Regions from separate parts of the Aquabacterium sp. A08 genome, predicted to be linked through region 4. Evidence: predicted binding sites of a transcription regulator. Region 4 holds the regulator's gene; each other region holds the start of a gene.
What was found. The regulator sigma-54, encoded in region 4, starts transcription at its own class of promoters, with help from an activator protein. The targets are predictions, from matches to a motif close to TGGCANGNAANCTGCTTT.
Positions count from the first base shown of each region.

Region 1: the regulator sigma-54 is predicted to act here: its motif matches at 1,665-1,682, upstream of HA630_RS21635 (PQQ-dependent catabolism-associated beta-propeller protein).
Region 2: the regulator sigma-54 is predicted to act here: its motif matches at 1,849-1,866, upstream of pedF (cytochrome c-550 PedF).
Region 3: the regulator sigma-54 is predicted to act here: its motif matches at 1,011-1,028, upstream of glnT (type III glutamate--ammonia ligase).

Region 1 is NZ_JAAQQT010000705.1:12,668-16,316, reverse strand. Features, by position in the region: gene HA630_RS22525 (branched-chain amino acid ABC transporter substrate-binding protein) at 1-600, opposite strand, end outside; gene HA630_RS21635 (PQQ-dependent catabolism-associated beta-propeller protein) at 597-1,607, opposite strand; gene HA630_RS21630 (tripartite tricarboxylate transporter substrate binding protein) at 1,755-2,777, shown strand; gene HA630_RS21625 (ABC transporter ATP-binding protein) at 2,774-3,562, shown strand; gene HA630_RS21620 (recombination-associated protein RdgC) at 3,594-3,649, opposite strand, start outside.
Region 2 is NZ_JAAQQT010000584.1:25,208-28,856, forward strand. Features, by position in the region: gene HA630_RS07545 (sigma-54-dependent Fis family transcriptional regulator) at 1-1,482, opposite strand, end outside; gene pedF (cytochrome c-550 PedF) at 1,902-2,393, shown strand; gene HA630_RS07555 (ABC transporter substrate-binding protein) at 2,467-3,363, shown strand; partial or broken gene HA630_RS07560 (hypothetical protein) at 3,379-3,649, opposite strand, start outside.
Region 3 is NZ_JAAQQT010000594.1:55,219-58,867, reverse strand. Features, by position in the region: gene HA630_RS08370 (HutD family protein) at 1-316, shown strand, start outside; gene HA630_RS08365 (XRE family transcriptional regulator) at 344-946, opposite strand; gene glnT (type III glutamate--ammonia ligase) at 1,170-2,516, shown strand; gene HA630_RS08355 (class II glutamine amidotransferase) at 2,528-3,436, shown strand; gene HA630_RS08350 (protein glxC) at 3,424-3,649, shown strand, end outside.
Region 4 is NZ_JAAQQT010000692.1:42,544-46,192, reverse strand. Features, by position in the region: gene lptA (lipopolysaccharide transport periplasmic protein LptA) at 1-141, shown strand, start outside; gene lptB (LPS export ABC transporter ATP-binding protein) at 138-899, shown strand; gene rpoN (RNA polymerase factor sigma-54) at 910-2,511, shown strand; gene HA630_RS19785 (class I SAM-dependent RNA methyltransferase) at 2,564-3,649, shown strand, end outside.

The DNA of each region.
Region 1 (3,649 bases), on a different contig from region 4:
CGCGCGCTGCCACGACTGGCCCATGGCCACGTCGTCCGGGTCCGGGCCCTGCAGCACCAGGGCGTTGCGCCAGTTGCGCGCGGCCAGGTACTGGGCCAGCGCGTCTTGCAGCATGTGCTGGCTGGGGTAGGTGTGGAACAGGGTGGCCCCACACTGCGCCCCGCGCAGACCGTCGGCACTGGCGCTGGCGTTGAACAGCAGGGCGGCCCCGCCGGCGGCCTTGGCCGCCTGCACGGTCTGGGCTTCGGGCAGGTCCAACACCCAGTAGGCCACCATGTCGGCCTTGAGCTGCTGCAGCACCCGGGGCAGGTCGTCGGCGTTGCGGGCGGTGGCCTCGCGCACCTTCAGCTGCAGGTCGGCGGCGCGCAGGCCCACCTCGGCGTCGCTGGCGCCCAACTGGGCGGCGGCCAGCAGCGTGCCGCCGGGGTGGCCGGGGTAGCGGCGCTCCAGCCGGCGCGGCAGGTGGCGGGGGTCGTCGTCGAGCGACACCACCGCCACCGTGTGGGTGCTCACCGCCAGAGCGGGCGCGACGGCACCGGCCAGCAGCGCCGCCCCCACGCCCCAGGCGCCCCAATGCAAGCGGCGGGGCGTGCGCGTCATTTCAGCACCAGCGGGGTGTGCGGCACGCGGCCGGCGGCCACGGTGCGCACGGCCTTGGCCTGTTGCGTGTCCACCAGGGTCATGTCGTCCGACAGGCCGTTGGTCACGTACAGGGTGCGTTCGTCCGGGCTCAGGCCCAGGCCCCAGGCGCGCTTGCCGGCCAGCACGGTGCGCCGCACCTGCTTGGTCGCCACGTCCACCTCGGCCACGTGGTTGGCCTTGCCCAGGCTGACCCAGGCGGTCTTGCCATCGCGCGTCATCACCACGCCCACCGGGGTGATGTCGGGCTGGCGCAGGCCCTGGATGTTGAAGGCCACCGTGGCCTTGACCTGGTGGGTGGCGGTGTCGAGCACGCTGACGTTGGCGCTGAGTTCGTTCGTCACCCACAGCTCCTTGCCGTCGGGCGACAGGGCGAAGCGGCGTGGCCGGTTGCCGACCTTGATGTCCTTGACCACCTTCTTGCCCGTCAGGTCCACCAGGTGGACCAGGTTGGCCTCTTCGGACGTGACGTAGGCGAACTTGCCGTCCTTGGTGACCAGAATGCCCTCCGGTTCGCCGCCGGTTTTCACCTGGAACAGCGGCTTTTTGCTGGCCAGGTCGTAGGCGGCCATCACGTTTTCGTCCTCAATGGACACGTAGGCCACCTTGCCGTCCGGGCTCAGGTCGAAAATTTCGGGGCTGTCGCCCAGCGGCACGGTGTCCACCATTTTGCCGCTGGCCAGGTCCACCACCCCCAGCTGGTTGCTGTCGCCGCAGCACACGTACAGCTTGGTCTGGTCGCGGCTGGCCATCAGGTGGCGCGGGCGCTGGCACACGTCGATGGTGCCGGTCTGTTTGCCGGCGGCATCGAACACGACGATTTTGTTGTCTTTTTCGCTGGACACGTACACCGACTGCGCTTGTGCCGTGGACCAGCCGGCGCCCAGCAGGGCGGCCAGGGCCAGGCCCAACGCGGTGGCGCGCAGGGCACGCGGGCGGGCAGGGGTGCGGGGGGGTGTCAAAGTCATTCGTGGTCTCCTGTGTTCTGGCATCGCCGTGTGCGAGTGTCACACGGTGCAGAGTTTCTAGCAATTTCAGTGCCTGAAAAACGGGCGCGGTATTTGCTTGCAGGTGTTGCACACGCGGCGACACGACCGCGACCCACGGAGACTGCCTTGCCCATCGATTCTTCGGCCCCGACCCGGCGCGCCTGGTTGCGCGGCGCCAGCGCCACCGGCCTGGCCGCCGCGCTGCCGCGGTGGGCCAGTGCCAACCCCCCTTCACCCTCTGCACCCTGGCCGCAACGGCCCATCCAGCTCATCGTGCCCTGGCCCCCCGGCGGCGGCACCGACCTGACGGTGCGCGTCCTGGCCGAAGAGGCCGCCGCCCGCCTGGGCCAGCCGGTGGTGGTCATCAACCGCCCGGGGGCGGCCGGCACGCTGGTGGCGCCCTTGCTCAAAGCGGCGGCGCCGGACGGCCACACCATCGGGCAGTTGCCCGTCACCGTGCTGCGCTTCGCCCTCATGAACCCGGTGCCCTGGGACCCCTTGACCGACCTGGCCCCCATTCTGCAGGTCTCCAGCACCACCTTTGGCCTTCTGGTCGCGGCCGACAGCCCCTGGCGCCACGTCGCCGACCTGCTGGCCTGGGCGCGCGCCCACCCCGGCCAGCTCACCCTGGGGTCCACCGGCGTGGGCTCCACCCCGCACCTGGCCATGGAGACTTTGCTGAAGGCCCAGGGCATCGCCTACACCCACGTGCCCTACAAAGGCACCGCCGACCAGATGCTCGCTTTGGTGTCCGGCACCATCATGGCGGGCATGAACTCCACCGGCTTTGCCCCTTGGGTGGAGCAGGGCAAGCTGCGCCTGCTGGCCGTGTTCGCCGAACACCGCATGCCGCGCTGGCCGCAGGTGCCCACCATGCGCGAACTGGGCTTTGAGCCGGCGGTGTACCACTCTCCCTGGGGGCTGGCGGCGCCGGCCGGCACCCCCCATGCCATACTGAACGCCCTGCACGACGCCTTCAAGCACGCCATGTTCACCCCCCGCCACCTGGCCGAACTGGCCCGCTACGACCAAGACCCCGCCTACCTGGGTCCCGCCGCCTACCAGGCCGCCCTGCGCGACGCACAGGCCCACGAACGCCGCCTGTTGCAAGGCATGAAACTGCTGGCCGCGCCCGCCACCGCGCCATGACGAATCTGCCCGACCCCGCCTTCGACCACCGTCCCACCGTGTTACAGGCGCAAGGCCTGGCCAAGGCCTACGGTGGCAAACCCGCCCTGCGCGGGGTGGACCTGTGCCTGCACGCCGGCGAACTGGTGGCCCTGCTCGGGCCCAACGGCGCCGGCAAAAGCACCCTCATGCAACTGCTGACCGGCCTGTTCGTGCCCGACGCCGGCCAGATCCAGGTGCTGGGCCACGACCTGCGCCGCGACGCGCCCCGCGCCCTGGCCGGGCTGGGCGTGGTGTTCCAGCAAATGGCGCTGGACCTGGACCTGTCGGTGCGCGCCAACCTGCTGTTCCACACCGATCTGCACGGCCTGCCCCGGGCCGTGGCGCAGGAGCGCATCGCGCAGGGGCTGGCGGCCTTGGGCCTGCCCGAGCAGGCGGGTCAGCCGGTGCGGGCCCTGTCCGGCGGCAACCGGCGCAAGGTGGAACTGGTGCGCGCCATGTTGCACCGGCCCCGCGTGCTGCTCATGGACGAAGCCACCGTGGGGCTGGACCCAGCCTCACGCCAGCAACTGCGCCAGGCCGTCCAGGCCCTGCGCCGCGACACCGGGGTGGCCGTGCTGTGGACCACCCATTTGGTCGACGAAGTGGCCGACGCCGACCGGGTGGTGGTGTTGCACCAGGGCCAGGTGCGGTTCGACGGCCCGGTGCCGGCGCTGCTGGCCCGCACCGGCACCAGCGATCTGGAGGCGGCCTTCCTGAGCCACACCGAACCACAGGCCGATCTGGGGCCCTCCGCCCAGCCTTGATGGCCTAAGCGGGGTTCGTGCAGGGCACGGCTTACAGCAATTCGCCGCCCAGCGCCACGGTCAGGTCGTTGATCAGGGCGCCCAGCT
Region 2 (3,649 bases), on a different contig from region 4:
CAGGTCGACCTCGTACTCCTTGTTGGAGCCGAGCGGGTTGACGCGGCGCTCCTGCAGCACGCGCAGCAGCCGCGCCTGCAACTGGGTCGGCATGTCGCCGATTTCGTCGAGGAACAGCGTGCCGCCGTTGGCCTGCTGGATCTTGCCCAGCGAGCCCTTGCGCCGGGCGCCGGTGAAGGCGCCCTCCTCGTAGCCGAACAGCTCCGACTCGATCAGGGTTTCCGGGATCGAGGCGCAGTTCACCGACACGAACGGCCGCTCCGCGCGTTCGCTGTCGTTGTGGATGGCCTGGGCCAGGATGTCTTTGCCAGTGCCGGTTTCGCCCAGGATCATGATCGGGATGTCGCGCCCCTGCACCAGCTGCAGCTTGCGCAGCACGGCCGACACCTGGGGGTCGCCGGTGTCCAAGTAGTGCAGGCCCGACAGTCCGGCGCGGGCCGCCAGCCGGCCCACCGGGGTCGAGGGCACAGACGTCGCCGCCCCGACCACGCCAGGCTTTTCCCAGCGCCGCGGGGTGCCGCGCACCTCTTCCACCTCGGACACCGGCGGGGCCGCCACCGCGGGCATGGCGGGCATCAGCCACTGGTTCACCTGGCGCAGGCGCGCCTGGCACCACACCGACACGCCATTGTGCAGGCACAGCAACACCGGTTTGCCGGCGGAGCCGCGCAGGCGGTCGAAAAACTGCGAGATCGCTTGGCCGAACAACGAGGAAAAGGTGTGCGCCCGCAGGCTGTTGACCGAATGCCCCAGCTGGAACTGCGCGCTGCGGTTGGCCGACAGAAAACGGCCGTCCTGGCTGAACACCACGATGCCTTCGACCAGGGTGCCCAGGAACTCGGGCCGCGAGTGGAAATGGATGCGCACCGCGTCGGGGAACACGTTGCCGAACATCTGGTTCTCGATCATCTGCGCCGACATGCGCACCAGCGCCATGGTGTGGTGGTGGTAGCTGCGCTCGTCGCCGGTCACGTCCAGCGCCCCCACCACCTTGCCGTGCGGATCGAAAATGGGCGTGCAGGAACAGGCCAGGAACTGGTTGGCGAACAGGTAGTGGTCGCGCCCGTGGACGACGATGGGTTGCTCTTCGGCCAGCGCGGTGCCCACTGCGTTGGTGCCTTTGCTCTTTTCCGACCAGTCCACCCCCGGCATCAGCGCCACCTGGGCGGCCTTCTCCAGAAAGTCGCTGTCGCCCAGCGAATGCAGGATCAGCCCGCTGCTATCGGTCAGCGCCACCATGCTGTGGGTGTTGGCGATCTGCTCGTACAGGGTCTCCATCACCGGCGCGGCGTGCTGGTACAAAAAGCGGTTGGCCTCCAGCGCCTCGTGAAAAGCGGTCTTGGGCAGTCCGCTGAAGTCGGGGCGGTCGGTCGTGTCCAGCCCGAAACCGCGGCTGCGCAGGTGGGCTTCGCCTATCACCGCCTGGTGTTTCGGGTTGCTGGGCAGGTACGCCACCCCACCCGGACCGGGGTCGGCCAGCATCTGGGACTGCGTCGAAGGCATGTGATCGTCTCCTGTGGGCCCGGGCAACCACCCCCAGTCGCCGGCCACTGCTGCATCGAATCCGCCATCGGGGGCTGTGGCCCCGCCACGTGGCGGTTCGTTGGTGTCGTTTACATGCGTCATATTGTCGTTTTGTTCGTGTGGGCGAACAAGCCATGCAAAGACTTCGCCAGTGCAGGAAAACCCTCGATTTCGCGCAATTGCCCCCGCCTGGTACACCCACCCCCACCGACACCGTGCCCGGCGGCCCCAAAGTGTTCCACATTGCAACATCGCGTTGCCTGCCGGAGCACCGGCGTGACACTGCCGGGCGCAAAGCGGCCGGTGCCCAGGGGTCGGCGGCGGTGGCACGCATATTGCCGTGTCCCTGGCCATACCAAACCAGGAGACCTCCGACCATGCAAACCACACGCACCTTCCGCCCCGCCCTGCGCCGCGCCGCCACCGCACTGACCCTGGCCCTGGCCGCCAGCGGGGTGTGGGCCCACGGCGACGTCGTGCCCCAAGCCGTGGACACCAGCAGCCTGCCGCAACTGGGCCCCAAGTGGCTGGAAAGCAACCCCTACAGCAGCGGCCCCGCGCAGAAAGAGGCGCTGCGCATCGGCACCTCGGCCTACAACCAGAACTGCGCCCGCTGCCACGGGCTGGAGGCGATCTCGGGTGGCATCGCGCCGGACCTGCGCAAGTTCGACGCCGATTGCACCGACCTGGCCGACGCCGCCAAGAAGGACGCCTGCTTCAAGGAAATGGACGACTTCTACATGGCCACCGTGCGCCGGGGCCGCACCCGCGACGGCCGCGTCTACATGCCCCCGTTTGAAGGCACACTGAGCCAGGAAGCGATCTGGGCCATCCGGACCTACCTGGAAACCCGCCGCACCAACGAATGACCCCCCGGGGCTTCAGGCCCCTGGGCGCCACCACAGGCGCCCGCGCATTGCCACAACGACAAAGGAGACACGCATGACCCGCCCCCCCCTGTTCGACGCGCCCCCTCACACCGCCCTGTCGCGCCGCCGCCTGCTGGCTGCCGTGCCCGCGGCCCTGGCCACCGGCTGGCTGCCGGCCCACGCCACCGAACTGCAGGACCTGGACAAGGTCCGCGCCAGCGGCACCCTGAAGGTGGCCGTTTACAAGGACAACGCCCCCTACTCCGGCGGCCCCGGCAACGACGTGCAAGGCCTGGACGTGAGCCTGGCGCGCGGCCTGGCGCGCGAACTCAACCTGCAGCTCAGCCTGCTGCCCTTCGACGCGGGCGAGAAGATGAACGACGACCTGCGCAACATGGTCTGGCGCGGGCACTACCTGGGCTACGGCCCGGCCGACGTGATGCTGCACGTGCCGGTGGACAAGTACCTGATGGCGCAAAACCGCCAGACGCTGATCTTCGCCCCCTACGCGCGCGAGGTGCTGACGGTGTTCCACCGGCTCGACCGGCTGTCGGGCATCCGCAGCGGCGACGACCTGCACAACCAGACCCTGGGCGCCGAGCGCGGCAGCGGTGCGGCCAGCATCCTCATGGGCTACCGCGGCGGCATGCTGCGCGACCAAGTGCGCATTTACCCCAGCGGCACCGAGGCGGCGCAAGCCGTGCTCCAGGGCGAGGTGACCGCCGCCTACGTGACCCGGGCCCAGGCCGAAGCGGCGATGTTTGCCGCGCGGGTGGACCGCACGCCCTACGGCCTGACCGAGCTGGGCCTGCCCGGCCTGGCCGACAACGGCTGGCCGATCGGCATGGCGGTCAAAAGCGAGCACAAGGCCCTGGCCCTGGCGCTGGAGGCCGCGTTGCAGCGCCTGCGCGACAAGGGCGAGCTGCTGGCCATGTTCCGCGAACACGGCCTGACCATGGTCGCCCCCTGAGTCATCCGGCGGGGCTCAGCCCCCGCCGCGCTGCATGTAGAGGTCGAAGCGCTTCATGAAGGTGAAGCGCGCCTCGGCCGTCAGGCCGTGAAAGTCGAAGCGCACCTCCAGCCGGGGCATGCGCATCAGGGCGATGACCCGGGGCGGCAGCACCGCCCAGCGCAGGTGCAGGCCGCCGTCCCCCAGCGTCACCCGGGCCTCGCTCGGCCCCAGCGTCCACGGGTGTGGCCCCACGGCCTCGGGCAACCACCCCAGCCATTCCTGGGGGGTGCAACCCATGTCGCGC
Region 3 (3,649 bases), on a different contig from region 4:
CTACGCCCAGTTCCCGGGCGAACTGGCACTGGCCTGCGACGCCCCGCGCGTGCCCACCCAGCTCTGGAACGTGATGGTGCGCCGTGGCCGGGCCCAGGCCGACCTGCTCATCGCCGAGGGCGACACGGTGGCACTGCCCCAAGCGCCCGACGTGCTGGCGCTGGTGCTGCGCGGCCACTTCCAGACCCACGGGGCCGACACCGGGTCGCTGACCCTGGGCACCGGCGAAGTCCTGCACCTGCACGGCCCGCTCGCCCCCACCCGACTCTTCCCCACCGGGCCCGACGGCCTGCTGCTCGTCACCGCCCTGCGCTGAGGCGCCGGGCCCCTCGGTGCCCTGGCTTCATTCCGCGCTGCGCGGGTAGACGATGAAGGACAGGAACTTGATCGGGCACTTCACCAGCTTTTCCGGCCCGTGCGCCACCTCCCCCTGAAACGTCAGCGCATCGCCCGGCTCCAGCAGGTAGGTGTCGTGGCCACAGCGGTACTCCAGCTGGCCCTCCAGCATGTACAGCAGCTCCGTGCCCGGGTGCTGGAAGGTGGGGTAGTGCTCCGAATCGTCGTCCATGGTGATCAGAAAGGGCTCGAACAACTTGATCGGGCCCTGGTCGTAGGCCAGCAGCTGGTAGGTGTGCCCGCTTTTGGTGCCGCGGCGCACCACTTCCATGCCCGCGCCCTTTTTGATGTGCTGGGCGGTGTTGACCGACACGTCGTACTTGCTGAACAGCATGGACATGGACACCCCGAGCGCGCGCGCGATGCGCGCCAAGGTGTCCATGCCGGCCGAGGTCTGGCCGTTCTCGATCTTGGACAGCATGCCCCGGCTGATGCTGGCCTGCTCCGACACCTGCGCGATCGTCAGCCCGTGGCGCTGGCGCAGTTCCTTGATGGCGGAACCGACCGCTTCCTCCAGCGAAACGGCGGGTTTTTCAGCGGTTTTGTTCATCGGCCTCTCCTTGACGGTCGTTCCAAAAAGTGTAGGCGCTCGGCACCCACGAAATATTCACATCAGGCACAAATGTTGCATTACAAGAAACATCGACAGCGGTCATGCACCAATGCCGACACCTGGTCCCCCGATCGTTCGCCGCCCCCATGCCTCACACAGGAGCTCAGCCTTGAACACACTTGCCACCCCTTTCGCCAACCCCTTCGACCCGGGGGCCCTGGTGCCCCCCAAGCGCTTTGAGCGCGTGGAAGACGCCCAAAGCTACCTCAAATCCCAGGGCGTGGCCTATGTGCTGGCCCAGTTCGTGGACATCCACGGCGTGGCCAAGGCCAAGTCGGTGCCGGTGGACCATTTGAACACCGTCATGACCGATGGCGCGGGCTTCGCCGGCTTTGCCATCTGCGGCGTGGGCATCGAGCCACACGGCCCCGACTTCATGGCCGTGGGCGACCTGTCCACCGTTTCGCTGGTGCCCTGGCAACCCGGGCTGGCGCGCATCGTCTGCGAAGGCCACGTCGAGGGCGAGCCCTGGGCCTACGACAGCCGCGTGGTGCTGAAAAAGCAAGTGGCGCGCCTGGCCGAACAGGGCCTGACCATGTTCACCGGCCTGGAACCCGAGTTCTCGCTGCTGCGCCGCCACGCCGACGGCAGCATCGTGCCCCACGACGCCAGCGACACCCTGGCCAAGCCCTGCTACGACTACAAGGGCCTGTCGCGTACCCGGGTGTTTCTGGAAAAGCTCTCCGACGCCATGCGCGCCACCGGCATCGACGTCTACCAGATCGACCACGAGGACGCCAACGGCCAGTTCGAACTGAACTACACCTACGCCGACTGCCTGACCTCCTGCGACCACTTCGTCTTCTTCAAGATGGCCGCCAGCGAGATCGCCAACGAACTCGGCCTGATCTGCTCCTTCATGCCCAAGCCCTTCGCCAACCGGCCGGGCAACGGCATGCACATGCACCTGTCCATCGGCGACGGCCAGCGCAACCTGTTCCAGGACAAGGCCGACCCGAACGGGCTGGAACTCTCGCCCATGGCCTACCAGTTCATGGCCGGCCTGCTGCACCACGCACCGGCACTGACCGCCCTGTGCGCACCCACCGTCAACTCCTACAAGCGCCTGGTGGTGGGCCGTTCGCTGACCGGCGCCACCTGGGCCCCGGCCTACATCAGCTACGGCGACAACAACCGCTCGACCATGGTGCGCATCCCCAAGGGCCGGCTGGAACTGCGCCTGCCCGACGGCGCCTGCAACCCCTACCTGGCCACGGCCGCCGTCATCGCCGCGGGCATGGACGGCATCGCCAAGGGCATGGACCCGGGCGTGCCGCGCAACGTCAACCTGTACGAGTGGAGCGAGGCGCAACTGGCCGAAGCCGGCATCGGCCTGCTGCCGCAGAACCTGAACGCCGCGCTCGACGCGCTGGAGGCCGACACCGTCATCCGCGAGGCGCTTGGGCCGGTCACGGGCGAGTTCCTCAAACACAAGCGCATGGAGTGGATCGAGTACATGCGCCACGTCTCCGAGTGGGAAGTCAAGCAATACCTGGAATTTTTCTGAAGGAAGCAACCATGTGTGGAATTGTGGGTTTGTTGTTGAAAAAGCCGGCGCTGTACAGCCGCCTGGGCGAATTGATGGTGCCGATGCTGATCGGCATGACCGAGCGCGGCCCGGACTCGGCCGGCATGGCCGTGTTCGGCCAGCCCTTGCCGGAAGGCCAGCGCAAGATCAGCGTCTATTCGGGCCTGACCGAAGCCGGCGCCGCCTACGACTGGATAGGCCTGGCCGATGCCCTGAACGCGGCCCTGGGCGTGCACGCCCACGTCGTGGCCAAGGGCAACCACGCCGTGTTCACTTTTGACGGCCCGGCCGAACCGGTCCAGGCCTTTGTGCAAGCGCAGGACGCCAAGCTGCACCTGCTGTCCACCGGCCGCGGCATCGAGCTGTACAAGGACATCGGCACCCCGGCCGAGGTGGCGCAGCGCTACGACTTCGGCGCGCTCACCGGCAGCCACCTGGTGGGCCACACCCGCATGGCCACCGAATCGGCCGTCACGCCCGACCGCGCCCACCCCTTCACCGCCGGCGAGGACTTCTGCCTGGTGCACAACGGCTCGCTGTCCAACCCCAACGGCATCCGCCGCATGCTGGAGCCGCGCGGCATCCGCTTCGAGACCGACAACGACACCGAGGCCGCCTGCCGCTTCCTGGAGTGGCGCCTGCGCGAGGGCGACACCCTGCACGCGGCGCTGCAAAAGGGCTTCGAGGCGCTGGACGGCTTCTTCACCTTCCTCATGGGCACGCCGACCGAGCTGGCCCTGATCCGCGACCCCTTCGCCTGCAAGCCGGCGGTGGTGGCCGAAACCGACGACTACGTCGCCATCGCCTCCGAATTCCGCTCGCTCGCGCACCTGCCGGACGTCAAGCACGCCACGGTTTTTGAACCCGCACCCGAGGAGATGTACGTATGGAAAATCTGACCTTTGACCTGAGCGCGCGCACCGTCCGCGAGCTCAACCAGCACCTGCACGGCACGCCCGAATCGCTGGCCGGCCAGCACATCACCGTGCTCAACCCGGACGGCGCGCACAACATCGCGGTCGGCATCAACGCCCCGGTGCAGGTCACCGTGGTGGGCCATGCCGGCTACTACGCCGCGGGCATGAACAAGTTCGCCGACGTCACCATCGAAG
Region 4 (3,649 bases):
GGCGCCAGCCGCTCGCCCGACAACCCCGGTGGCCGGGTGCGCGCCATGCTGACGCCCAACCCCGCCGCCGGCAACGCCGACGCGGCCGGCACACCGCCCCCCCGACTGCAACCCAGCCCGCGCCTGGAGTCCCGCCCGTGACCGGGGCCGCCGCCCCCGCCAGCCAGCTGCAGGTGCGCGGGCTGCAGAAAAGCTATGGCCGCCGTCCGGTGGTCAAAGACGTCTCGCTCACCGTGCACAGCGGCGAGGTGGTCGGCCTGCTCGGCCCCAACGGCGCCGGCAAAACCACCTCGTTCTACATGATCGTCGGCCTGGTGCGCGTCGACGCGGGCGACATTTCCCTCGACGGCCAGTCCATCCAGGGCCTGCCCATCCACCGCCGCGCGCGCATGGGCCTGGGCTACCTGCCGCAGGAGGCCTCCATCTTCCGCAAGCTGACGGTGGAGCAGAACGTGCGCGCCGTGCTGGAGCTGCAGACCGACGCCGCTGGCCGCCCGTTGCCCAAGGCCGAGATCGAGCAGCGCCTGACCGGCCTGCTGGAAGACCTGCACGTGCAGCACCTGCGCCACTCGCCGGCGCCGGCCCTGTCGGGCGGCGAACGGCGCCGGGTGGAAATCGCCCGGGCGCTGGCCACCAACCCGCGCTTCGTGCTGCTGGACGAACCCTTCGCCGGCATCGACCCGATCGCCGTCATCGAGATCCAGCGCATCATCGGCTTCCTAAAGTCGCGCGGCATCGGCGTGCTCATCACCGACCACAACGTGCGCGAAACGCTGGGCATCTGCGACCACGCCTTCATCATCAGCGACGGGCGGGTGCTGGCCCAGGGCACCCCGGCCGAGATCGTGGAGAACGCCGACGTGCGCCGGGTTTACCTCGGCGAGCACTTCCGCATGTGAGGCCGGGCGCATGAAGCAAGGCCTGTCCCTCCGCGTTTCGCAGCACCTGGCGCTGACGCCACAGCTGCAACAGTCGATCCGGCTGCTGCAGCTGAGCACGCTCGAAATGGCGCAGGAGGTCGAGCAGATGCTCGACGAGAACCCGTTCCTGGAGCGCGAACAGGAAGCCGCCGAGCGCGAGGACTTTGGCCTGGACCAGGCCGACGCGCCGGTGAGCCTGGGCGACCAGGTGAGCGAGTGGGCCACCGAGCCTGCCGCCCCCGCCCCGCGCGAACGCAGCGCCGACGCCCCCGGCGACGGCAACGACACCAGCCCAGCCGCGGAAGGCGGCGGCGAGGACAGCGCCCCGGTCGAACATAGCTGGGACGGCGACGGCACCGTGGAGCTGCGCGCCGACGACAGCGAATGGGGCGGCGACGCCCCGCCGCGCAACGGCGCGGCCGACGACGACACCGCCAGCGCCGCCGACCTGGCCAGCGAACACGTCAGCCTGGCCGCCCACCTGCACCAGCAGGCCCTGGCGCTGCGCCTGAACGACGACGAGCGCGCCGCGCTGTACTTCCTGATCGAGTCGCTCAACGACGACGGCTACCTGGCCGACCCCCTGCCCGAACTGGCCGAGGCCATCCTGGCGCAGGAAGAACAGGCCCGCGGCCGCGCCCTGTACGGCGACGAACGGCTGGCCCGCGCCGAAGAACTGCAACAGCTGCTGCACACCGTGCTGCACTGGCTGCAGCACATGGAGCCGGCCGGCGTGGGCGCGCGCCACCTGGCCGAATGCCTGACGCTGCAAATCCTGGAGCTGCGCAACAGCCCCGAGGCCCGCGCCGCCCTGGCCCTCTGCGAACAGCCGCTGGAGCTGATGGCCAAGCGCGACGTCAAGCGCCTGGCCACCCTGTGCGGCTGCACGGACGAGGTGGTCAAGGCCGCGCTCGCGCTGATCGCCCGGCTCGAACCCAAACCCGGCCGGCGTTTTGCCAACGTGGAGCGCAACGTGGTGGTGCCCGACGTCATCGTCACGCCCCAAGGCCGCGGCTTCAAGGTGCAGCTCAACCCCGAGGTGATGCCGCGCCTGCGCGTGCAGGACGTCTACGCCAACGCCATGCGCGGCCACAAGGGCGACAGCGCCCAGGGCATGCAGCAGCGGCTGCAGGAGGCGCGCTGGTTCATCAAGAACATCCAGCAGCGCTTCGACACCATCCTGCGCGTGGCCAGCGCCATCGTCGAACGCCAGCGCAGCTTCTTTTTGCACGGCGAACTGGCCATGCGCCCGCTGGTGCTGCGCGAGATCGCCGACGAACTCGGGCTGCACGAATCCACCATCAGCCGCGTGACCACCGCCAAGTACATGGCCACGCCCTTCGGCACCTTCGAGCTGAAGTACTTCTTCGGCTCGGCGCTGGGCACCGAAACCGGCGGCAACGCGTCGAGCACCGCGGTGCGCGCGCTGATCAAGCAGTTCGTGGCCGGCGAGGACGCCAAAAAGCCGCTGAGCGACAACCAGATTTCCGACATGCTCAAGGAACAAGGCATCGAGTGCGCGCGCCGCACCGTGGCCAAGTACCGCGAGTCGCTGCGCATCGCGCCGGCCAACCTGCGCAAGGCCCTGTGACCCCCGGGCGCGCCGCCCCGCCGACGCGCCCCCACCGACCCGAAAGTTCGCCATGAACGCCCTCACCCTGTTCCTGCCCTGCGCCGCCGGCGTGGAAACCTACCTGGCCGACGAGGTGCAACGCATCACCGGCGTGCCCGCGGGCGAGTTGCGCGTCGGCCGCGCCGGCGTGGAACTCGCCGGCAGCTGGCGCCAGGCGCAGCAGCTCAACCTGCACAGCCGCCTGGCCCAGCGCGTGCTGGTGCGCCTGGCGCGCCAGCCCTACCGCAGCGAACAAGACGTGTACGGCGCCGCCGCCGGCGTGGCCTGGGAAATCTGGTTCACCCCGCAGCGCACCCTCAAGGTCGAGATCACCGCCCAGCACAGCCCGCTGAAAAGCCTGAACTTCGCCGCGCTGCGCGTCAAAGACGCGATTTGCGACCGACTGCGCGACAAACGCGGCGAGCGCCCCAGCGTGGACACCGCCCGGCCCGACGTGCGCGTGTTCGCCCACCTGACGCACGAGGACGTGTCGGTGTACATCGACACCTCGGGCGAACCGCTGTTCAAGCGCGGCTGGCGCGAGGACAAGGGCGACGCGCCGCTGAAGGAAACCCTGGCCGCCGCCATGATCGCCGCCACCGGCTGGACCGGCTGGGACGAACAAGGCCGCCCGGTGCCGCTGTACGACCCCTGCTGCGGCAGCGGCACGGTGCTGATCGAGGCCGCGCAGGTGGCGCTCAACCTGGCGCCCGGCCGGCTGCGCCGCTTCGCCTTCGAGAAACTGCTGCCGCACCAGCCCCACGTCTGGCAGGCGCTCAAACAGGAAGCGCAAGCCGCCGAGCGGCCGCTGCCGCCCGGCACCGCGCCCTTCATCTTCGGCAGCGACGTCGCCTTCCGCATGGTGGACTTCGCGCGCCGCAACGCCGAGCGCGCCGGCGTCATGGCCGCGCTGGAACTGCGCGGCGGCGACGCCCTGCAGCGCCTGCCGCCCAGCCCCACGCCGGGGGTGATGCTGCTCAACCCGCCCTATGGCGAGCGCATCGCCGCCGCCGGCGTGGCCGGCCAGCGCGCGGCCACCCGCGCCCGCGAAACCGCCCAGTTCGCCGAGGGCGGCGAGAACACCGACTTCTTCGCCCAACTGGCCACGCACTGGAAA